Regions from separate parts of the Parageobacillus sp. VR-IP genome, predicted to be linked through region 1. Evidence: riboswitches for the same ligand, from Rfam matches in the RefSeq annotation. Region 1 holds a riboswitch; each other region holds the start of a gene.
The links. A riboswitch is a leader RNA that binds a small molecule or an ion and turns the genes downstream of it on or off. The one in region 1 is predicted to bind thiamine pyrophosphate.
Positions count from the first base shown of each region.

Region 2: another riboswitch for thiamine pyrophosphate. It lies ahead of thiM (hydroxyethylthiazole kinase); the one in region 1 lies ahead of tenA (thiaminase II).
Region 3: another riboswitch for thiamine pyrophosphate. It lies ahead of thiC (phosphomethylpyrimidine synthase ThiC); the one in region 1 lies ahead of tenA (thiaminase II).

Region 1 covers NZ_JABVYQ010000001.1:71,843-79,750, reverse strand. Annotated here, with positions in the region: gene HT574_RS00540 (ABC transporter ATP-binding protein) at 1-88, opposite strand, end outside; gene HT574_RS00535 (ECF transporter S component) at 108-698, opposite strand; gene tenA (thiaminase II) at 682-1,380, opposite strand; TPP riboswitch at 1,490-1,597, opposite strand; gene HT574_RS00525 (class I SAM-dependent rRNA methyltransferase) at 1,806-2,990, shown strand; gene HT574_RS00520 (MFS transporter) at 3,029-4,216, opposite strand; gene HT574_RS00515 (ABC transporter ATP-binding protein) at 4,478-6,295, opposite strand; gene HT574_RS00510 (ABC transporter ATP-binding protein) at 6,305-7,908, opposite strand, start outside.
Region 2 covers NZ_JABVYQ010000001.1:1,038,274-1,046,181, forward strand. Annotated here, with positions in the region: gene HT574_RS05380 (phosphotriesterase family protein) at 1-162, shown strand, start outside; gene HT574_RS05385 (DUF6044 family protein) at 313-1,980, shown strand; gene HT574_RS05390 (glycosyltransferase family 2 protein) at 1,994-3,028, shown strand; TPP riboswitch at 3,081-3,193, shown strand; gene thiM (hydroxyethylthiazole kinase) at 3,255-4,067, shown strand; gene thiD (bifunctional hydroxymethylpyrimidine kinase/phosphomethylpyrimidine kinase) at 4,083-4,895, shown strand; gene thiE (thiamine phosphate synthase) at 4,898-5,572, shown strand; gene HT574_RS05410 (acyltransferase family protein) at 5,591-6,586, opposite strand; gene HT574_RS05415 (hypothetical protein) at 6,687-6,878, shown strand; gene HT574_RS05420 (H-type small acid-soluble spore protein) at 6,878-7,057, shown strand; gene HT574_RS05425 (twin-arginine translocase TatA/TatE family subunit) at 7,140-7,307, shown strand; partial or broken gene HT574_RS05430 (amino acid permease) at 7,333-7,908, opposite strand, start outside.
Region 3 covers NZ_JABVYQ010000009.1:683-8,590, forward strand. Annotated here, with positions in the region: gene thiC (phosphomethylpyrimidine synthase ThiC) at 187-1,908, opposite strand; TPP riboswitch at 2,060-2,174, opposite strand; gene HT574_RS17170 (methyl-accepting chemotaxis protein) at 2,234-3,487, opposite strand; gene HT574_RS17175 (DUF2935 domain-containing protein) at 3,774-4,199, opposite strand; gene HT574_RS17180 (amino acid permease) at 4,301-5,722, opposite strand; gene HT574_RS17185 (RDD family protein) at 6,295-6,702, opposite strand; gene HT574_RS17190 (SpoIIE family protein phosphatase) at 6,826-7,908, opposite strand, start outside.

The DNA of each region.
Region 1 (7,908 bases):
AAAACGTGAGCGATAAATCTTTAAACAAGAGCGTATCTTTGCCTGGAAATTTTAAGCGGAGCCGCTCTACAGCAGCGATCGGTTTCATCGTTTCACCGCCACCTTTTTCAACGATCAAGAGCGTCATAATCTTCTTTCGAAGCCGGGCGCAACATTTGCGTTACCCCCGTTTTCTCTAAGGCTTTTACTAGTGAAACGGCGAAAAAGCCGGAAATGACCACCGCGCCGACAAAGCGGGCAATCAAGAATAATGCCAAATTCCAAGGTGCCAGCGCTTCAATGTATCCTTTGTAAAAATCCATCACCAGCGAGCCGATGGTCGCTCCAATCGCGCCAAGCGACACAACTAACACGTCAAATCTCTTATAACGAAATGCCGCAAATACCACTTCCGCCAACAGCCCTTGAATCACTCCATAAATAAGCACTTCAAGCCCCCACTCAGATCCCATGATCAATTCACCGGAAGAAGCGGCAATTTCCGCCAACAGCGCAACGCCTGGCTTGCGAATGAGCAAATACGCTACTGACGCGGCAATAAACCACATGCCGTAAATCAATTGATCAAGATGAAAGCCAAACACTTTCACAAAGTCGTACACTGGTCCCCAAATTTTATAAATGATGCCGAATATCACTGCAATCACAATCGTTGTCAAAATATCAGCGAGTTTCAACCCTTTAGTCGTTGTGGACATACGCTTGAATCTCCTTTCTTGCCGATGGCCATGTTTCTAAATAATAGGCCATTTCCCAAAATTCGTACTCATATTCACTGCTGATGAGAAAATGCTGCTCCATCCGCTTGCGGTCCGCTTCCGTGACCGCTTCAGCGATCGCATCCAACCGGGCGATCTGCTCTTCTACTAAACTGCGGAACCAATCGGAGCTATACGTGCCAATCCATTTTTGATAAATCGGCTCATCTGGCTTGCAATCTTTTAATCTTTCGCCAATTTCATAATAGAGCCAGTAGCATGGCAAAATTGCGGCAATGACATCGCCCAAATGCCCTTCATACGCCGCTCTGTACATATGGGACGTGTAGGCGTATGCCGTCGGCGCCGGAATAAAAGCCGCTTTTTCTTCGTCGGTAATGCCAAGCAGTTCAGCAAATGTTTCATGCAAGGACAATTCCGCCTCGCATGTGCTCTGAGCATGATGCGCCAGCCTTGCGGTTGTCGCTAGATCTGGAGACTTCGCCGCTCCAATCGCTTGCACTCTCGCAAAATGGCGTAAATAATAGGCATCCTGCATCACATAATAGCGAAAACGCCTTAGATCAAGCGTCCCTTCTCCCAGTTCTTTTACAAACGGATGATGAAAGCTTGCCTGCCAGATCGGGTCAGCTTTTTTCCTCACTTTTTTTGCAAATGACATCCTCTTCTCCCCCTCTTTTCATAAAAATAAACGCCACTTCCTTTACAAAGGCGTAAAGAAAGTGGCGTTGCATACGAGCCGTCAAAACTACAACAAAATATCGATCCACGACTGCGCTGCTCCACTTCCCTACGCTGGTATTACCCAGATCAGGTTCTAAGGGTCTCAAAGGCACACTTTGATCTCAGCCTTTCTAAAGGCCCCCCTAGTGGATTGCGTCCGTTATGAAATTTTCTCGTTTGAGTTTATCATATCACTCGGTAAATGGTTGTCAACCCTTTTTTTCTATTCCACATCATTTCCGTATTCGGTATCTCAAAAAATCATCCTGCCAAATGTCGACGGACGCTGCCTTCATTGCGTCTTCGCCTGCAATTCGGTATCATAAAAACGCAAACGACTACTATCATATTGGAGTGGGTAATGTGGCGAAAGTATTTTTAAAGCGAAACCGGAAAAAACGGCTCGAGCAAGGGCACCCATGGATTTTTCAAAGTGAAGTCGATCATATTGAAGGCGATTTTGCACCGGGAGATTTCGTCGATGTATACAACCATCAGCACTACTTTTTAGCCAAAGGCTATATTAACCCAAAATCGCAAATGATTGTCCGCGTATTGACGCAAAATCCCGAAGATGAGTTAAATGAGCAATTTTTCGTTGAGCGAATCCGTCAAGCATGGGCGTACCGCGAACGGATGATTCCCGGCGTCCGCTCATGCCGCGCCATTTACGGGGAAGCCGACTTTTTGCCGGGGCTGATCGTAGATAAATACGAAGACGTGCTTGTCGCGCAAATTCTTTCCCTCGGCATGGAAAAACGGAAAGACTGGATTTTGCGCGGCTTACTGGAAGTGTTTCAGCCGCGGGCGATTTATTTGCGCAATGACGTGTACGTCCGCGAACTCGAAGGATTAGATCAGGAAAAAGGCTTTTGGTACGGCGAAGCAGAAACGGAAGTTCTCATTGAAGAAAACGGCGTCAAATATATCGTCGATATTGAAAACGGGCAAAAGACCGGATTTTTCTTCGACCAGCGGCAAAACCGCGCGGCAATTAAACCGCTCATTGACAGCAGCACAACGGTGCTTGACTGCTTTACCCATACGGGTTCATTTATGCTGAACGCCTGCTTATACGGAGCAAAGCACGTCACCGCGGTCGATATTTCCGAACACGCGATTGAAACAGCGAAACGCAATGCGGCCTTAAACGGCTTTACAAACGTCGAATTTGTCGTCGCCAACGCTTTTGACTATTTGCGCGAAGCGGTTCACGACGGAAAACAATGGGATGTCGTCATCATCGACCCGCCGGCGTTCGCCAAATCCGCGCATGCCGTTCCGAAAGCGCTGCGCGGCTACAAAGACATTAACTTAAACGGCTTAAAGCTTGTCAAAGACGGCGGCTTTTTCGTTACATCGAGCTGCTCGTACCATGTCCGCCCGCATATGTTCGAAGAGATGGTGGCCGAAGCGGCATTTGACGCAAAGAAAATTTTGCGGCGAGTATATTGGAACGGCGCCGGCTACGACCATCCGAAGCTACTTGCCGCCGATGAAGGCGATTATTTAAAATTTGCGATTTATGAAGTGCGTTCGCGCCGATAATCCATCAGAACAAAAAACGCTTAGGTGGTTCAATATCCCTAAGCGTTTGCTTTTTTATGTTTTTGCAAAATATAGAGATAAAAGCTGATAGAGATGAACACAGACAAAGCCGCGGCAAGATAAATGCTGGAGTAGCCGAACCAATGGCTGATTTGCCCGAAGACCATCGCGCCTACTCCGACTCCTAAATCGAAAAAGGCAAAAAAGGTGGCGTTTGCCATTCCTTTACGGTCTCTCGCCGCCCGTTCGACAGACCATGCCTGCAACGCCGGCTGCACTGTTCCGAATCCAAGTCCGTAAAGAATTGCTGCCGTAAATAGCATCATGCTGTTCGGCAGCCATGCCAACAATAACATCGCCAGCAAAATAAGCGCGGCACCCGGAATAAATACGACCTGATGTCCTTTTTTGTCATACAATTGGCCGGCAAACGTTCTTGTTACCATTAAGGCAAGCGCATAAAGCAGAAAATACCATTGGATTCCTGAAATCCCTTTTTCTGCAGTATATAGTGGTAGAAACGAAGCAATTCCGCCAAATGTCACGGTCAGAAAAAAAAGCAGGATCGAAGGCTCTAACGCACTTTTTTCGTAAATGTCCCATTTGCGCTGTGCCTGCTTTCGCGGCGGTTCGACTTTTTTATATGTAATATTCGCAGCGAACAATAAGGAAGCCAATCCTAATGCGGCGCAAATCAAGAAAAGGGGGGTAAACGACAACACGCCGGCAAGCAATAATCCAAGCGACGGTCCAAATGCCAGCGCTAAGTTTCCTGACAGCCCGTAATATCCCATTCCTTCGCCTCTGCGGCTAGCAGGGATGATGTCCGTGGCAATCGTGCCTGAGGCAGTAGTTGAAAACCCCCAGCCGATCCCTTGAATAACCCTCATCATAAACAACAATAAAATGCTCGTAATAAAGCTGTACGATCCTACCGAAAGAACAAAGATCGCAAGCCCTAACAAAAAGACAAAACGCCGCCCCTTTGTTTCTAATGCATGACCGGCAAACGGCCGCATAATTAATGCCGAAAAGGTGAAAATCCCGACCACTAAGCCGATCAGCTGGTCATTGCCGCCAAGATGCTCAACAAACAGCGGAATTGTCGGTAATGTCATTTGAAAGCCAAGAAAAACAAAAAAGTTGGCTAAACAAATAAGGACAAAATCTTTTGTCCATATTCTTTCTTTTGTCACTGCCCATGCTTTGCTCTGTTGTATGTTCACAAAACATCCTCCCTCTAAATGGTATTTTATTTCGTGCCCCTTAATATTTTGTAGTATAACATATAGCTAAAAAAATGGCGTCGAAAAAGCTTAATCACTTCTTTCTGCTACCTTTTATATTTTCTGTTAACCGGCAAACAGCCTTCATGGATAAATAAAACAAAATTGGACCGAAGCCGCCAAAAATTTGTCGTTGAAGCCTATCTCTCTATATTCAAGGGAAAAGAGACTAACCGAAATATGGTCAGTCTCTTTACATCGTTACACTTCCAGCATTTTATGCTGCGCCTTAATCAGCTCGTAATAGGTGCCGTGCTTTCGTATCAGCTCCTCGTGCGTTCCCTGTTCCATGATTTCGCCGTGGTCAAGCACGATGATGTTATCGGCATCGCGGATCGTCGAAAGGCGGTGGGCGATAATAATCGCCGTTCTTCCTTTCAGCAGCTTTTTCAATGCTTGCTGAATAACAAGCTCCGTTTCCGTATCGATGCTTGCCGTTGCTTCATCTAAAATTAAAATTTTCGGGTCGGCAAGCAAGGTTCGCGCAAACGAAAGGAGCTGGCGCTGTCCGACCGATAAAATATTTCCGCGCTCTTCCACTTCCGTTTCATATCCGTTCGGCAGCTTCATAATAAAATCATGCGCCCCTACTGCTTTTGCCGCGGCGATGACATCCTCGTCGCTCGCGCCCGGATTGCCGAAGCGGACATTTTCCATAATCGTTCCAGAGAAAATAAACGTATCCTGCAGCACGATGCTTACCTGCGAGCGCAGGCTGGCCAGCGAAATTTGCCGAATCGGATGGCCGTCAATTTTGATGACGCCGCCGGTCGCATCGTAAAAGCGGCTGATTAAATTGGCAATCGTCGTTTTCCCCGACCCGGTATGTCCGACAAGCGCGACCGTTTCCCCCGGATGAATCGTGAGCGAAATCCCCTTTAACGCTTTCCGTTTGTCATCATAGGAAAACTCGACGTTTTCAAAATCGATGCGTCCGTGGATATGCTCGATGACAATCGGATTTTCCGACTCGCCGACCAGCGGCCGTTCATCCAAAAATTCAAAAATCCGTTCTGATGACGCCATTCCCATTAAAATTTGATTGTACACTTGCCCAAGCCGCGAAATCGGCTCCCAAAACATGCCTAAATAGAAAGAAAAAGAAACAAACTCGCCAATCGTGCATTCGTCATGTTGAATCAAAGCCGCTCCATACCATATTAAAATCGCCGTTCCTAGCGCTGTCGTCATTTCGACAAACGGACTGAACATCGCGTTTTTCTTGACCGCTTCTTTCCAAGTAGCAAAGTTTTCTTCGTTTACCCCGTGAAAGTACTCGCTGTTCTCCTGCTCTTGCGTGAACGACTGGGTCACGCGGATGCCTTGCAGGCTTTCATTCAAATGCGAGTTTAATTTTGACTGTTTGATGCGCACCCGTTGCCAGGAAGCGCGGATTCGCTTCCGCAGGCTCGTTGAAATGAAAAACATGATCGGCAAAATCACCATAATAGCGATCGTCAGCTTCACATTGAGCGAAAGCAAAATAGTAATGATCCCGACAAGCAGCAAGACATCCGTCAGCAAATTCACCACGCCGTTGGTAAACAAGTCCTGCAGCGATGTCGTGTCATTCATGATGCGCACCAAAATCGACCCTGCGGAACGCTGTTCAAAAAAGCGGTGCGACAACATTTGCACATGCGTAAACAAATGTTTGCGCAAATCGTAAATGACGTTTTGCCCAAGCATGTTCATCCAGCGGATGCGCAAAAAATTTGCCACATATAAAAGAAGGTATAAGCCGGCAATCAAAAGAACGAGCATCGTTAACAGTTTCGTATTTTTTTGGATGATCGCTTTATCAAACATGTACACGCCGATTAAAATCGGCAGCAGGAGCCGCACGACGGTAGCCACCATCACCGTCGTAAACGAAAGCGGCAGCAAATTCGTCACGTACGGCTTTAAATAGCCTAAAAGCCGCCACATTTGCCGCCAGTTAAACGGTTTATCAATCGCCACGTCTTGCGGGTAATGAAATCGCTCCATCACCAGCCGTTTTTTCTCTGCTATGTTCATCTTTTTCACCTACCTTGCCGTTTCCTGAAGAACTGTCGCCTGATTCCGATATTGAATATCATAAATGCGTTTATATAATCCGTTTTGCCGCAGCAGCTCCTCATGGGTGCCTCGTTCGACAATTCTGCCTTGATCCAGCACGAAAATTTCATCAGCATGTTTCAACGAAGAAATGCGGTGGGCGATAATAAACGTCGTTTTTCCTTTCATCACTTCGCGCAGCGCCGATTGGATGCGAAATTCCGTTTCCATATCGACCGCACTTGTCGCGTCGTCTAAAATAAGAATGCTTGGATTTTTGCAAATCGCCCTGGCAATCGCAATGCGCTGCTTTTGCCCGCCGGAAAGCCCTAAGCCGCGTTCGCCAAGAATCGTGTCGTATCCCTCTGGAAGTTCCATAATAAAATCATGCGCCCCGGCCCGCTTCGCCGCTTCGATAATCTCTTCCATCGTCGCATCCGGCCGTCCGTAAGCGATATTGGCTTTAATCGTCGACGAGAATAAAAACGTTTCCTGCATGACGACGCCGACGTGGGAGCGCAGCGTTTTTAGCGGATAATGCTCAATCGGGCGCCCATCAATCAAAATTTCCCCTTTGTTTCGTTCATAAAAGCGCGAAATCAAATGGGTAATGCTCGATTTTCCCGAACCGGTTGCACCGATGAGCCCGATCGTTTTCCCAGGATGCGCGTAGAAGGAGATATTTTCCAACGCCAAAGCGGCCTTGTTTTGATAATGCAAGGTGACGTTGCGGAATTCGACTTCTCCGCGAATCGTTGTTAGCGAAGCGTCTGCCTTGTCGTCACGAATCGTTTCTTCCGCTTCTAAAATCCCCAACAGCCGTTCCCCAGATGCTTTTGCCTGCGAAAACATATTTATCGTAAAGCCAAGCTGCATAATCGGCCCTAAAATGTACCACGTCAAGCTGTAAAAAGCAACCAGCTCGCCCGGCTGCAGCTGGTGATGCGTCACAAGGTAGCCGCCGTACGCAAGCAGCAGCACAACGCAAATGTTGCCGATCGCCTCCATAAGCGGAAAATATTTGGCCCACAGCGCCGATGTCACAAGCTGGCTCGTTCGCAAATTCCCGTTCTTTTCATTAAACCGCTCGATTTCCGTTGCTTCTTTCGAAAGCGCCTTTACAGTATGAATCCCGCTGATGTTTTCCTGCACTTTTGTATTCAGTTTCCCAAACGACTGGCGAATGCCACGAAAGGCGGGGTGCACGCGTTTGTCAAACTGGTAAACGACGACGGCCAAAAACGGCAGCGCGGCGACAGTCACAAATGTTAGTGTTGAAGAATAATATAGCATGACACAGAAGCTCGCGCCGACCATAATGAGAAACCGCAATAATTCGGAAAAACCGAACGCCAAAAAGAAACGAAATCCTTCGACATCCGATGTCAGACGGGACATCAAATCGCCGGTTTTCGCGTTATCATAATAGCCAAACGGCAGGCGCTGCAATTTTTCATAGAGAGCATCCCGCAGCGCGCGGACTGATTGAATGCCAAACATGTCGGCCAAATAATGCTGGATAAACGTCGACCATGCCTTCAGCGCCATGATCGCGATAAATCCAAGCGCCATCCACGGCACCAAATCGTATT
Region 2 (7,908 bases), 970 kb from region 1:
GGCCGTCCGCTGCAGCTGCCAGAGCCATTTGCGACGATGACGAAAAACTGGCATGTCGAACATGTATTTGAACATATTATTCCAATTTTAACGAAAGAAGGAGTGACAGAGGAACAGCTAGAGCAAATGTTTTTGAAAAATCCTGCCGCTTTGTTTGCGTAAGCGCCGATGAAAAGGGAAAAGGCCGTTTCCAGAAAGCAACGATCCGTTGCTTTTTGGGATGGTCTTTTTTTGTTGCACAAAAGAGATGAATATTTTTCCACTTTTGTTAGAAAATAAAGGAAGATACTGATAGACAAAGGAGGGGAAGAGGTGCCGACAATAGAAAAGCGACTCCTATTCTTCTCATTCCTTGCGATTGCTTTGTTTGTATCGCCGTATTTTCTGCTCGGCGAGGATGCGCATATGCGAGTCCACGATAATTTAGATTCGAACATTGCATGGTACAAAGTTGTCACTAGAAGCGGGGAACTGTTTGGCTCGGTCCATGCGGTCATCCCGCAAATCATTAACGGTCTGCCGCGCAACGCGTTCGGTACAGAGTTTAGCGGGATCGTTTGGCTTCATGCGCTGTTTCCCTCGATTTACGCCTATGGCTTAAGCCAGGCGATTACCCGCGTCTTTGCGTTTATCGGCATGTATTTGTTACTGAGAAAGCATGTGATGCCTGGAGAAAAGTGGGGATGGGTCCGCGTTGGAGCATCGCTTGCGTTTGCGCTGACGCCGTTTTGGCCGTCGGGGATGCTGAGTACACTTGGCATGCCGCTCGCGCTATGGGCGTTTCTCAATATCCGCAACGGCGAGCGCTCATGGATAAATTATGCCGTGCTTACGTTATTGCCGTTTTATTCGAGCTTTGTGCTTGGCTTTTTCTTTTTCTTAAGCGCGCTAGGCATATGGTGGCTTGTCGATGTCCTCCGCGGAAGAGGTTGGAACTGGCGCTTTTTCTTGGCAATCGTCTATATGACGCTGCTTTATTTGGCGATTGATTACCGTCTCGTTCATTCGCTGTTATTTTCCGATGAACCGACGAGCCGTGATGAATACTTCCATGCCCGTTTGCCGCTTTGGCGGGTGATCCGCTTAATTTTCAAAAACTATATTCTCGGCCACACGCATGTGATGACGGTGCATGGTCTTGTCATTCTGCCGGTGACGCTAGTTGCGTTATATATCGTCTGGAAGAAAAAAATATGGCGGCGGGAAAAATTATTTATCTTTTTGCACGTGCTCAATTTCGCGCTGTCCACCTGGTATGCGTTTTGGTTTTACAAAGGCTGGGCTCCGCTGACAGAACGCTTCGACTTGTTGGATAAATTTAATTTCGCCCGCTATCACTTTTTGCGGCCGATGGTTATTTACGTGTTGTTTGCTGTCTCATTAAAAATTTTGTGGCAGCAAGGACAAGCGTGGAAAAGGCTATGTTTTGCCGCCATCGCCGCTCAGTTGGTGGTGCTCACTGCATTTAATGAAGAAATTGCCCATCGCCATAAGCCGTCGTTTCGTGAGTTTTATGCGGAAAAGCAGTTTCAAGAAATAAAAGAGTATATTGGCCGTCCTGTTCATACATACCGCGTCGCCAGCATTGGCATTCATCCGGCGATTGCGCAATATAACGGGTTTTATACGCTCGATACGTATAACAATTTTTATCCGCTTTCCTATAAGCATCAGTTCCGCCAAATCATCGCCAACGAACTCGCGAAAAACAAAAAGTTGCGCGAGTACTTCGATGAGTGGGGCGGACGCTGCTATATTTTTGTCGATGAACTGGGAAAACATTATATGTTTAAAAAGAATTCGAAACGAACGATTAAACATTTAGATCTCAACACCGATGTGTTCTATCAAATGGGCGGCCGCTACATTTTTTCGGCACTGCCGATTAAAAACGCCAAACAAAATAAGTTGGCGCTCGAAAAAGTGTTTCATTCGAAAGAGTCGGCATGGAAGATTTATTTGTACAAAGCGATGCCATAAGGAGGGAAATCCAATGGGTGAGCCGATGCTTACGATTGTCGTGCCTTGTTATAATGAAGAGGAAGTGTTGCCGGAAACGATCCGCCAGCTCCGCGCGCTGCGGGAGGCGCTCATTGCGGAAAAGCTGATTTCGGCTGACAGCACGCTCCTTTTCGTTGATGATGGGAGCCGTGATGCGACATGGGACATCATTTACAAAGCAAGTTTGCGCTATCCGGAAGTAAAGGGGCTGAAACTGGCGCGCAATGCCGGCCATCAAAATGCATTGCTGGCGGGAATGTTTGCCGCAAAAACGCGTTCGGACTGCATCGTTTCGATTGATGCCGACTTGCAGGATGATATTGCGGTCATTCGCGATTTTGTCCAAAAATTTCAAGAAGGCTATGAAATTGTGTATGGGGTGCGCAAGCGACGCGATACCGATACGTTTTTTAAACGACATACGGCGCAAGGTTTTTACAAATTAATGAAAGCGATGGGGGTCGACCTCGTTTATAATCATGCTGATTATCGTTTAATGAGCCGGCGTGCGGTCGAGGCGCTCGAGCGGTTTGAAGAGGTGAACATGTTTTTGCGCGGCATTGTTCCTTTGCTTGGCTTCCGTTCAACAACGGTGTACTATGACCGCAAGGAACGGGTTGCCGGAACGACAAAGTATCCGCTGAAGAAAATGATCGCGTTTGCCCTCGACGGAATCACATCGTTCAGCATTACGCCAATCCGCATGATTTCTCTTATCGGCTTTGTTTCTTTTTTCGTCAGCTTACTATTCGGCGTCTATTTTCTTATTTTAAAATTTACCGGCCACACGCAAACAGGATGGACGTCGCTGATCACCTCGATTTGGCTGCTTGGCGGCCTGCAGCTCATCGCCTTTGGATTGATTGGCGAATATATTGGGAAAATTTACAAAGAAACAAAACGGCGGCCCCGCTATATCGTCGATTTAGACTTATTTAATCTGCCAATACCGCATCGTTGGCACCAGTCTTCTTCCCTGCCTGAAGGGGCAGGAGTGCAGGAAATTCCGCCTCATCGCCCATCCTAACATTTTTGCTTGCAATATCAAAAAAGAAAGAGTAGACTGTTTGATGAACAACGATATAGCATGCGGGAGCTTGCGGAAGCAGGCTGAGAGTACGGCTATATTCCGCCGTTGACCGTTTGAACCTGTTTGGGTAATGCCAGCGCAGGAAAAGTGAGGATGGAGCCGCTTATACACTTTGCTTGCGCGCAAAGTGTTTTTTATTTTCACAAAACAAGGAGAGATGGGAATGGTGAATAATCAGGAAGCGGCAAGCGTGCTGCAAAAGGTGAGACAAGCTAATCCACTTGTACATAACATCACCAATGTTGTCGTCACGAATTTTGCCGCCAACGGCTTGCTGGCGCTTGGCGCCTCACCGGTGATGGCATACGCCAAAGAGGAAGTGGCCGATATGGCCAAAATAGCCGGGGCGCTTGTCTTAAATATCGGAACACTGCATCCAGAAGAAGTGGAAGCGATGTTGATTGCCGGAAAAGCGGCGAATGAAGCCGGCGTTCCGGTTGTTTTCGATCCGGTCGGCGCTGGGGCGACGCCATACCGCACGGAGACGGCGCGCAACATTGCCGCTGCGGTCAAACTGTCCGTTATTCGCGGCAATGCCGCGGAAATCGCCAATGTCATTGGGGAAACGTGGAAGATTAAAGGGGTCGACGCCGGAGAAGGAAGCGGCGATGTCGTCGCTTTGGCGGAAAAAGCGGCGGCGCTGCTGCAAACGGTTGTTGCGATCACAGGAAAAGACGATGTTGTCACAGACGGCAAGACAACGTACGTTATCCATAACGGACATCCGCTGCTCACGAAAGTAACAGGAACGGGCTGTTTATTGACCTCTGTGATCGGCGCTTTTGCCGCGGTGGAACAAGATGTGCTGAAAGCAGCGGCGGCCGCGCTTGTCAGCTATGGTGTCGCCGCCGAAATCGCGGCGGGCGAAGCGGGAGAACAGGGGCTTGGAAGCTTCCAAATCGCCTTTTTAAACGCGCTTTCCCGCATCGGAGCGGAGGAGATTGGCCGATACGGCCGCATCGAACAAAAAGGGTAAAGAAGGGAGAAAATCATGGTATATAAAGCATTGACAATTGCTGGTTCTGACAGCGGCGGCGGCGCCGGGATTCAGGCCGATTTAAAAACATTTCAAGAATTAGGCGTATTTGGCATGTCCGCCCTCACTGCGGTAACGGCGCAAAATACGCTTGGCGTGCAGGGAGTATACCCGCTGTCGCCGGAAGCGGTCGCAAAGCAAATCGAATCGGTCGCGACGGATTTAGGAGCAGACGCGGTGAAAACAGGAATGCTTTTTAGCGCTGAAATTATTGAAGTGGTCGCTGCGAAAGTGAAACAGTTTGACTGGGATCGCCTCGTTGTCGACCCGGTTATGATCGCCAAAGGCGGCGCACCACTGCTGCAAGAAGAGGCGGTAAATGCGCTGAAAACCTATTTGTTGCCGCTTGCGATGGTCGTCACGCCAAATATTCCGGAAGCAGAAGCATTAACCGGTCTTATGATCCGCACGATGGATGACCGTAGGGAAGCGGCACGCCGCCTTTATGAAATGGGAGCCCGATATGTGGTGATCAAAGGCGGCCACGACGATGATGGAGAGGAAACGGTCGATTTGTTATACAATGGCCGCGAGTTTTCCTATTTTACGGGTAAACGGATTGAGACGAAGCATACGCATGGAACAGGCTGCACGTTTGCCGCGGCGATCACGGCCGAGCTTGCCAAAGGAAAAACGGTGCAGGAAGCGGTGCAGACGGCGAAATCGTTCATTCAAGCCGCTATTAGCCATACGTTAGGCATCGGCCATGGTCACGGTCCGACGAACCATTGGGCGTACCGGGAAAAAAACGGTGCGGTAGGTGAGTAAAGGTGGCGCGAATAGCAAGTGAGGCAATGAAGGAACAATTGGAAGTATATTTTATCATGGGAAGCGTAAACTGTGCCAAACCGCCGGCAGAAATATTAGCGGAAGCGATTGCAGGCGGCATTACGCTTTTTCAATTCCGAGAAAAAGGAAGCGGTGCGCTAGTTGGCGAACAAAAGTATGAGCTCGCCAAGCAATTGCAGCACATTTGCCAAGAGCATGGCATTCCGTTTATCGTCAATGACGATGTCGAACTAGCCCTCGCTCTCGACGCAGATGGAGTGCATATCGGGCAGGAGGATGGAGACGCGCGCATCGTCCGTGAAAAAATTGGTGATAAAATTCTTGGCGTTTCCGCGCATAATTTGCAAGAAGCGCTAGCGGCAGTCGCCGCTGGCGCCGATTATATCGGCGTCGGTCCCATCTATCCGACGAAATCGAAGGAAGATGCGAAAAAAGCGCAAGGACCGGGGATCATCCGTTTGCTGCGCCGCCATGGCATCGCCATTCCGCTGGTTGCTATTGGGGGCATTACGGCGGACAATGTCGGCGAGGTCATTGCGGCAGGGGCGGACGGTGTTTCTGTGATCAGCGCCATCGCTTCTGCCCCATCTCCGGAGGTGGCTGCCAGACAGCTGGCCCAAGCAGTGCATTTAAGCAAAAAGGGTGCCCAAAAGTAAGGGCACTTTTTTTGCTGCCTAAGAAACGGCTTGTTTTCTTTTTGGCAAACGCAGCTCTAAAAGCGGTTGTGTGATTTGTACGATCGGTTTGCTTCCAAGAAGGAACACGACGAGAAACGACAATCCTAACAGCAGCGGATAGCCGTGAACGCTCATGATAAAATTCGGAAACTTTGTCTCGTGCAAATATTTTAAAATAAACCCGTGCAATATATAAATATAAAACGTTCTTTGCCCGAACACGGAAAACGAATAACGCTGGTTTGGGATCAGAGCGAGAAAACTGATCATCATTAGTGTGCTTGCTCCATAAATCATGAGACGTCCGGCAACACCAACCTTTTCGGGAACGCCAAGTGTATCATATGATTTAGAGCCGTACAGCCATTCCTGTGGCAAATCCGGAAAACCAAAATGAATCAGAACGAACATGGTGATGAGTGCAACAATGGAAAATAAGCGAATGCGCCATGTAAATAAGCGCTCAATCTCGCTTTTTTCCAGAAAAAATCCTAGCAAAAAGAACGGGAAAAACGTAAATGTACGCGATAGGCTCAGCCATTTTTCCGCATCAAGCATTCCGGCTCCGACCCCTAAAAGAAGGGCAAGTGACAGCGATATCGATTTTGGCATTTTGGCAAATACCCATAACAGCACGTTCCAGCTGAACAAGCTGATCAAAAACCATAACCCCCAATGAGGAGTTAACAAATCAAATTCGAGCGAATCTTCTTCATATAAGAAGAAATAATAAATAGAGTAGAGCAGTTGAAAAATAAGATAGGGAACAAGCAACTTTTTCGTAATTTTTTTAAAATATCCTTGTTGATGAAACTTCTTTGCGAAATAGCCGGAAATAAAGATGAACGCTGGCATATGGAAAAAGAAAATCCAAACGTATAAGCTATGCACCCATAGCACATTGTCGATATATGGGCGGAGAAAGTGACCGAACACAACGAGGAGCATTAATATGCATTTTGCGTTGTCAAAATAATAATCCCGCTCACTCATAGTGTCTTCCTCCCTTCTTATTTACATCAATTCGAATCATACTCCTTCTTTTTTAAGGGGTCAATAGTTGATTATTCATTTGGAAAGGTGTGGCAAGCGCATGATCGATAGGGAAGAACGGGAAACTACTGATATGACCCAGCTTTTACAAGTCATCAACGCGAAAGGGGACGAAGGGGAGATAGAACAAATTGTCCGTCCCGTATGCAACGACGAGTTATTCTGGAAAAGTTTGCGCGCGTTAGCGGAAGATAGCGACAAAACAGATGAGGAAGGGAGGAAACATTTGTAATGGAAATGGTGCGTGCAAAACAAATCGCGGAGTCAGGAAAAATTGTACCAGTCACATACGAAGGCCGGCAAGTAATGATTCAACACGTGGATGAAGAACGGAAAACGGCGCGTATTTATCTCAAGAACAAACCGGAGGAAGAAATGGAAGTACCGGTTCGCCTTTTGCAAGAAGGATAATCGTAGTCGTACATGCGGATGGCACGTTTCTTGTTTGTATGATATAATGAAAAAAAATAACTCAACATATGGAGTGAATCAAATGAACATCGGGTTTGGCGAAATTGCCCTTATCGTTTTCTTCGCGTTGTTGATTTTTGGACCGAAAAAATTGCCGGAATTGGGACAAGCGGCGGGAAAAACGTTGCGGGAATTTAAAAACGCGACAAAAGGAATCATTGACGACGAGGAACAAAAAATACAAAAATAAGGACTTGGTGCTGCATGCCAAGTCCTTATTTTTGTTCCAAATCGCACTCATTCAATGGAATGACTTTTGTTTTTTTCACGAACTTATAGCCAAGCCAGATGATAAGGAAAAGAGGCAACCCGATATAGGAAACAAGCACTCCGTACCAGTCGATCGTTCCGCCTATGAACGCTGGGTAGTTTTGCCCTAAAATGACGATGGAGCAAAGAACAAAGGCAAAGATCGGACCAAACGGAAACCATTTCGCTTTATACGGTAAATCATCAAGACTTTTCCCTTGCGCCACATACGCTTTGCGGAAGCGGTAATGGCTGATGGCGATGCCAAGCCAGGCGATAAATCCCGACATGCCGGAAGCGTTCAGCAACCATGTATATACCACTCCATCGCCAAAGAATGAAGCTAAAAACGCAAGCGTTCCTAAAGAAGAAGTAACGATAAGTGCATTGACGGGCACGCCGCGCTTATCCAATTTCGCTAAAAATCTCGGCGCCTTTCCTTCGCGGGCCAAGTCCCAAAGCATGCGGGTCGATGCGTACATGCCGGAGTTGCCTGCGGATAATACGGCGGTTAAAATGACTGCATTCATGACGGATGCGGC
Region 3 (7,908 bases), on a different contig from region 1:
GTGTTAGCACCTTTCATTCCCTGACAAGGAAACAGATGATCATTTACACCGTTTTCACACATTACTCTAAAACGACTTAATTTCAAAACATTTTCTAAATCCTTTTATCAAAACACGGTAATCCGTTGAACCAGAGCCAAAGTTTTCTCTTTCAACTCGGAAATGTTCTTTTGCAACACCTATCCCTTATTGGTAAAGGGAGGAACCATGTTCGACAAACTCCTTCGCTTTTTGTTTCATCCCTTCTTCTTTTACCGCTCGTTGCAAATCATGCGAAATTTTCATCGAGCAAAATTTCGGTCCGCACATGGAACAAAAGTGGGCGATTTTCGCTCCTTCCGCCGGCAATGTTTCATCATGATATTCTCGAGCGCGATCTGGATCAAGCGAAAGGTTGAACTGGTCATTCCAGCGAAACTCAAAACGCGCCTTGGATAGCGCATCATCCCGCTGCTGCGCGCCTGGATGTCCTTTTGCCAAATCAGCGGCATGGGCAGCGATTTTATAAGCGATGACTCCTTCGCGCACATCTTCTTTATTTGGCAGGCCTAAATGTTCTTTCGGCGTGACATAACAAAGCATGGCCGTTCCATACGCGCCGATGATCGCCGCGCCAATCGCCGATGTAATATGGTCATATCCCGGAGCGATGTCGGTCGTGAGTGGGCCTAGCGTATAAAACGGCGCTCCTTTGCAAATTTCCACTTGCTTGTCAACGTTTTCCTTAATTTTATGCATCGGCACATGCCCCGGACCTTCAATCATCACTTGCACATCATGCTTCCACGCGATTTCCGTCAATTCTCCAAGCGTTTCTAATTCGGCAAACTGCGCTTCGTCATTGGCATCGGCAATCGAGCCTGGCCGCAGCCCGTCCCCAAGCGATACAGCGATATCATACGTTTTTAAAATCTCGCATATTTCTTCAAAATGCGTGTATAAGAAGTTTTCTTCATGATGGGCTAAACACCATTGCGCCATAATCGAGCCGCCGCGTGAAACAATGCCGGTTGTCCGGTTGACCGTCATCGGTATGTAACGAAGCAGCACCCCCGCGTGAATCGTAAAATAGTCTACCCCTTGTTCCGCCTGCTCGATCAACGTATCACGGTAAATTTCCCACGTTAAGTCTTCGACGACGCCATTCACTTTTTCGAGCGCTTGATAAATCGGAACCGTCCCAACAGGCACTGGGGAGTTGCGAATAATATATTCTCGCGTCGCATGAATATGTTTTCCCGTCGATAAGTCCATAATCGTGTCTGCTCCCCAGCGCACCGCCCAAAGCATTTTTTCTACTTCTTCTTCAATGGATGATGTTACTGCGGAGTTGCCGATATTCGCGTTAATTTTTACATGAAAACGACTCCCGATAATCATCGGCTCACTTTCCGGATGGTTAATATTCGAAGGAATGATCGCTCTGCCTGCGGCAACTTCTTGGCGCACGATTTCCGGATCTATATTTTCGCGAATCGCAACAAATTCCATCTCCGGCGTAATAATCCCTCGTTTTGCGTAATGCATTTGCGTAACGGTTTTTCCTTTTTTTGCGCGCAGCGGTTTTCTCTCGAAAGGCAGAATAATCTCTGATTGTTTCCCATTACGGAATCCGTTATCTTCCGGTTTTACTGGACGACCCTCGTATTCTTCAACGTCCCCCCTTTCTAAAATCCAGCGTTTTCTTAGCGGCGGCAATCCTTTTTGAATGTCCGGCTGAAAATCAGGATCGGTGTAAGGACCAGTTGTGTCATAAACACGAATGGGTTCATTTTCGATGATTCCTGTTTCTGTCTTCGTCGGACTTAACGTAATTTCCCTCATTGGAACACGAATATCTGGACGTGAACCTTCGACATACACCTTTTTACTAGCGGGAAACTGCATAAAAGACGGAATGTTTTGCATGTAACTTTTCTCCTCCTTCAAAATAGTGGTGAGGACCTGAAGTTACACCAAAACGCAGGGCGAGGTAGGAGACCTATACGGAAATAAAAATCGGGTTCTCTAAGAGAACCCGATGGAATGCAAATAGCGAAACGTACGCAACAAACACATACACTTCCGCTATCTACTTCCCTACGCTGGCATAACCCAGATCAGGTTCAAAGGGTCAAAGAACTTAAGCGCGTTCTTTTCTCAGTCCAAGCTATTGGACTCCCCTAGTAGATAAGCGACAAAGCCATTTAATTTTTCTTAATATTAACACGTTTATCAAGTAATGTAAATAGTTTTATACCGTAAACCGCTTTAACATCGTTTGCATATCTTCCGCCATTTTGCTTAACGATGAGGCGGAGGCAGCAATTTCTTCCATAGATGCCATTTGTTCTTGTGTCGCCGCCGAAATATTCGCTGCTCCGTAAGAAGATTGTTCCACAATCTCTGTCATGTCCTCAATGGATGTGGCTACCCGTTGCGCGTTTTCCGTCATTTGCTCGATCGCTGTGGATACTTGTTCGATTTGGGCATTGACTTCGCTGATGGATTGGCGGATTTGTTCAAACGATTGTCCAGCCGTTTGCGCAACATCGAGCCCTTGTGATACTTCGCTAACTACTGTTCCCATCGATTCGATCGCTTTTTCTGTTTCTTCTTGGATATAGCCGATCAGCTGCGAAATTTGCTGTGCGGACTGAGCAGACTGTTCCGCCAATTTGCGGACTTCATCCGCCACAACGGCGAACCCTTTTCCTTGCTCCCCGGCTCTTGCCGCCTCAATCGCCGCATTTAAAGCAAGTAAATTCGTTTGCGAAGCGATGCCTGTAATCACTTGCGTAATTTGACCGATTTCATTCGAACGCTCTCCAAGACCTTTGATAACTTGTCCAAGCGATTGGACATGCTCATAAATAAACTGCATTTGCTCTTGCATTTGCGAAATCGACTGTTTTCCGGATTGCGCTTTTGCCGATGTTTCATTTACGTTCGTTGATACGTGCTTCGTATTCGCCGCCACTTGCATAAGCGTATCGGAGATATCGTTCATCGCTAACGACGTTTCTTGCACCGTCTTCACCTGCTGTTCTGAATTTAAGGAAATAGTTTCCATTGTTGACGCAATTTGCTCCGTTGCTTTCGTCGTCTGATCTACGATGGCTGTTAACTGTCCGGAAAATTGCGCCATCTCGTCGGAATGGCGCTGAATGATGGTGATGACTTCCTGCCACGCTTTGGCCATGTTATTAAGCGAGAGCGCAATCGGCTTTAATTGTCTTACTTCATTCATAGGAACACGTGTGGACAAATCTCCATTTGTCATTTTGTCTAAATGATAATTGATAATAGCAATGGGGGCGATAAATCGCCGATAATTCAACATAGCGGAAATGACCCCAACAATGGCTCCAAGTAATACCGTAATCGAAAATGTCCGCCAAAACGCCGCGCCATGGAGGCCATTTCCTAAACATACACCAATGATTATTAAAGCGGTACCAGGAATGACAATGAACATCGTGCGTAAAATATAACTATGTAACGACAACCCTCTCCCCCCTTTTTTTTCTGTATATAAACAAATTTCCTATTAATTATATCATTTCCTTTTATTCTATTGAAATAAATTTTATGAAGAATTTCCCAATAATAAAACTCATATAAAAGGCATATTCACTTCTTTTTTTGTTTTTTAGTATAATAATCACAAGCCATAAAATATTAACCTTTATGTCCGGGAATTATTTTTTCATTGCTGCTCTCGCCTTGAGCACTTATTTTCTCTACTCGTTTCCAAACACGCAAAATGCCTATCCGAAGCGAATAGGCATTCCTTATTTTCCGTATAATAACAATTGCGCAATGCCAATAAAATATTCTGACTCACGAATAATATGGTTCAGCACCACTTTTGCCGTTGGATTTTTGCTTACAACTTTGCTTTCTGTTTTTATTTGTTGACATAGCTTAATAAAATCAAGGCTTTGCCGCAAACAATGAGATACTAACTGCAGCACTTGTTGGTAAAGCTGATAAGGAACGTAATATCCCGTGCGAATGACCGACTCAATGTACCTTACTACTTGTTGATGTGTCGCAGAAAGCGCTTCTTCCCATTTTTTCAGCGCCTCGACATAAGATGGCTCTAAGCCGCTAACAAGCTCGCGAATAACAACCGTATGCTCCTCCTCTTGATGCTTCCAAAATTCCGCTTCGTCTAAAATACGCAGCGGCATTTGCTGACCATAATAAAATTGCATATCTTCCCCCTCCCCCATTTTCATCTTTTTCGTTTTATGTGTATGGGAAAAAGAGGAAAGATATGCTTATCCTCCGCTAGTATACTTCGTTTACCTTTGTGTCATGCTCTTACGCCTTCTCTAGCGTTTATTGTTTGATCCCTATGTATTTCCTTCATTCGTCTTTTTGCCACAAGATGATAATAAACATAGCAAGCAACGATAAATGGGATGCCGCAATATAGAGCCATGCGCTGGTTTGGAATAAACGCAAGACTGATAATAATGACTAGATTGGATGCAAAAGCAAGAAGCGGAACAAATGGATAAAGCGGTGTTTTATACTTTAGTTCACGAACGTCTCCACCTTGGCGAAGAAATGCTTTTCTTCCTAAATAATTGGATAAAGCGATCGACGCCCACACCGCCACAGCGCCAAATCCTGCAATCGACGTTAACCAAACATACACCGTATCTTCCGCGTAAATGCTGCATAATAAGGAAAGACATCCAATTACCATACTTGCGATAAGCGCGTTAATCGGAACACCGTTTTTCGATAGTTTGCTAAAAAACGGGCTAACCATCCCTTGGCGTGACATCGACCATAATACACGCGATGTGGCATATAGGCCAGAATTGGCAACCGATAACACTGCCGTAATAATAACAAAATTGATAATGTCCGCCGCATACGGGATTCCGATACTATCAAACACAACAACGAACGGGCTTTCAACTAAACCTGCCTTTTCCCACGGGAACAGCCCGGCAAGCACAAAAATAGCTAGAACAAAGAAAAGCAAAATGCGCCATACCGTGTTGCGAATCGCTTTTGGCACCGTTTTTTCCGGCTCTTTGCTTTCTCCCGCCGCAACACCAACCAATTCCGTTCCTTGGAACGAAAAATTAACAACGATCATTGTCACAAGAATAGCACCAAGCCCCTTTGGAAATAGCCCACCATGGTCCGTAAAATTGGAAAGCATTGGCGCTGGTTGGCCGTTTTTCATGCTAATAATGCCAAACATCGCAGCTAATCCCAAAATAATAAACAATATCACTGTTACTACTTTAATACTTGAAAACCAAAATTCAACTTCCGCAAAACTGCGTGTCGATAAGGCGTTAATCAAAAACAACAGCACCGCAAAAATAACGCACCAAACCCAAGATGGAACGTCTGGAAACCAACGTTTCATCAAAATACTTACCGTGAGCAACTCAATCCCTACCGTAACCGACCAGTTTAGCCAAGACAGCCAACCGATGCAATATCCTGTTGCTGGCGAAATAAACTTTGTCGCGTACGTTTGATAAGACCCCGCGTCCGGCAATGCCACGGCTAATTCCCCGAGACATAGCATCGTTAAATACATAACAAGCCCGCCGAATAAATAGGCGACAATTGCTCCTCCTGGTCCTGCTTCATGTATCGTGTAACCCGAACCTAAAAATAACCCTGTACCAATCACTCCCCCAAGCGCAATCATAAATAAATGCCTGCTTTTTAATTCTCTCCGTAATTCTTGTGGTTGCTGCATAGCCAATCTCCCCTTGTCGTCCATCTATTTGTAAGCGCTTCACAAAAATTAGAAAGAATATTTATATTTATTTTAATATTAACATCAAAAAAAGAAGAAATGCAAAAACTTTTTTGTTAGAATATTAAAAATATAAACTAAATATTTATTCTATCGCTCATAAAAGTATATTTACAATATTTATTAACTTATGTATATAATTTTCAAAACATAAAAATAGACATAAGCAACTTATTTGAAAAACTTGTTGCCTATGTCTGATTCGATCATGCTCATTGACCTTCCTTAATTATTTGCGCAAGCAATTGGTGGAATTTTCCCCAGCGCTCTCGGAAAAAGGACGATATCGCTCATCTCTCGATAAATATAACCACCCTTCAATCTGGGATAAGATTTGCTGTTTGACATCCTCTGTAAGCTAACTAACCAAGAATCGATCGATCAGATCTGTCAATTTTTTCTCCGCTGTTATGAAAAATAACCAGTCATTTTTTTACAATTATATCCTGTGTAATAAAAAATGAGTGTCTATTGTCTTAGACACCCTTTTTTATGTTCATTACAATATCCAATTATGCCGGCTTCTCCGTTGTCACATACGTTCCAGCAATAAAGTCATGGATCGAGCGTTTGTCTTCGCGCGCCGCCACCATAATTGCGCTAATAATCACCCCGATGCCAAGTGTGATGACATAAACGAGCCCACCGACAACGGACCGTAAAAACATCGTTCCGATTCCGACTTTTCCACCATTGACTTTGGCGATGCGAATGCCTAACAGCCTTTTTCCTACCGTATATCCAGACCAAACCGCTGGCACTACTAAAGCATAAACAATGTTCGCCAATGAAGTAAACCAGTTTTCCTCCCAACTGTTCGTAATCAAATATCCGATCAACGAAATAGGAATACCGACAATGATGCCATCTAATAAATTAGCCGCTAACCGCTTCCAAAATCCCGCCGGGTTTTTCACCATTAATATGCCATCCCCCTATCTTTTCCTTCATTACTAATAATGTATTCACTCCTAATGGATCCGATTCATGGAAGTGAGATTTTCTTCAGGATACTTGATCACCTTCTCATTGGCAACAGTAATTTACCATAATTTTGCCACCACCACCGAAAGATCATCCGGAAACTCCCTTTTTTCTTCAAACTGGTTATGAATAAATTTTATCATGGTTTTGCTGTCTAAATGAATATGCGGCTTTAATTGTTCACGAAACCTTTCGATATTTGTGCAAACTGAACGGCTGGCTCCTTCGATCGCACCGTCCGAATACAACACCAGTGTTGCTCCCGGCTCGTAATGCAGCTTACCGGTTTCTACGTAAAGATGCGGCAGTAACCCAATCGGCGCACACCCCTGATCCAGCTCCTCCACCAAACCGTTTCTCTGGAATAAAAATCCAGGAGGGTGCCCTGCCGAAGCGTACTCAATAAATCTTTCCTTCGTATTTACCAGCACATAAATAGCTGTAAAATAATACATCATTCGTCCATTTTCATGATACAGCTGCCGCATATGTTTATTTAACTCTCCAAATACTTCTTGCGGATCAATACCTTTGCGAATCACTCCGTTGAGTAAAGAGCGGACCGACATACAAATGAGCGATGCGGCCGTTCCTTGTCCCATGACATCCATCAAAAAAATTCCATATCGTTCTTCATCGATTCGGTACCAGGCATACATATCGCCCCCTAATTCCCGTGAAGGAATATACATTCCGTAAATATTAATACGGTTGGCCGTCAACGGTTTGCTTAGCACACGTTTTTGCACTTCCCTCGCCAGCTTTAAATCTGCCTTTACAGTGACTGCCGCTTTTTTGTTTTGCCGCATGTCGGCAAGCAAAAAAAGATAAAAAATAATCTTCCCCTCGCGGTTGTGAATGGCCGTAACGGTCGTTTGCTGAACATAGGCTTTCCCGTTTTTCCGCCGCCACCGCATCTTTCCGGCCCATTTTCCTTTTTCGATCGTCGTTTTCTTCACAGTGCTGTAAAACCGCTCATCATAATAGCCGGCACACAACACATGAAACGACTTACCGATGATATCCGCTCCATATCCTGTTATGTTCGTAAAAGCGGGATTAACCAATTGAATCACTAACTGTGCATCAGTAATCAATAGCGCCTGCTGCGTATGTTCATATACTTTTTCTGCCATCAGCAA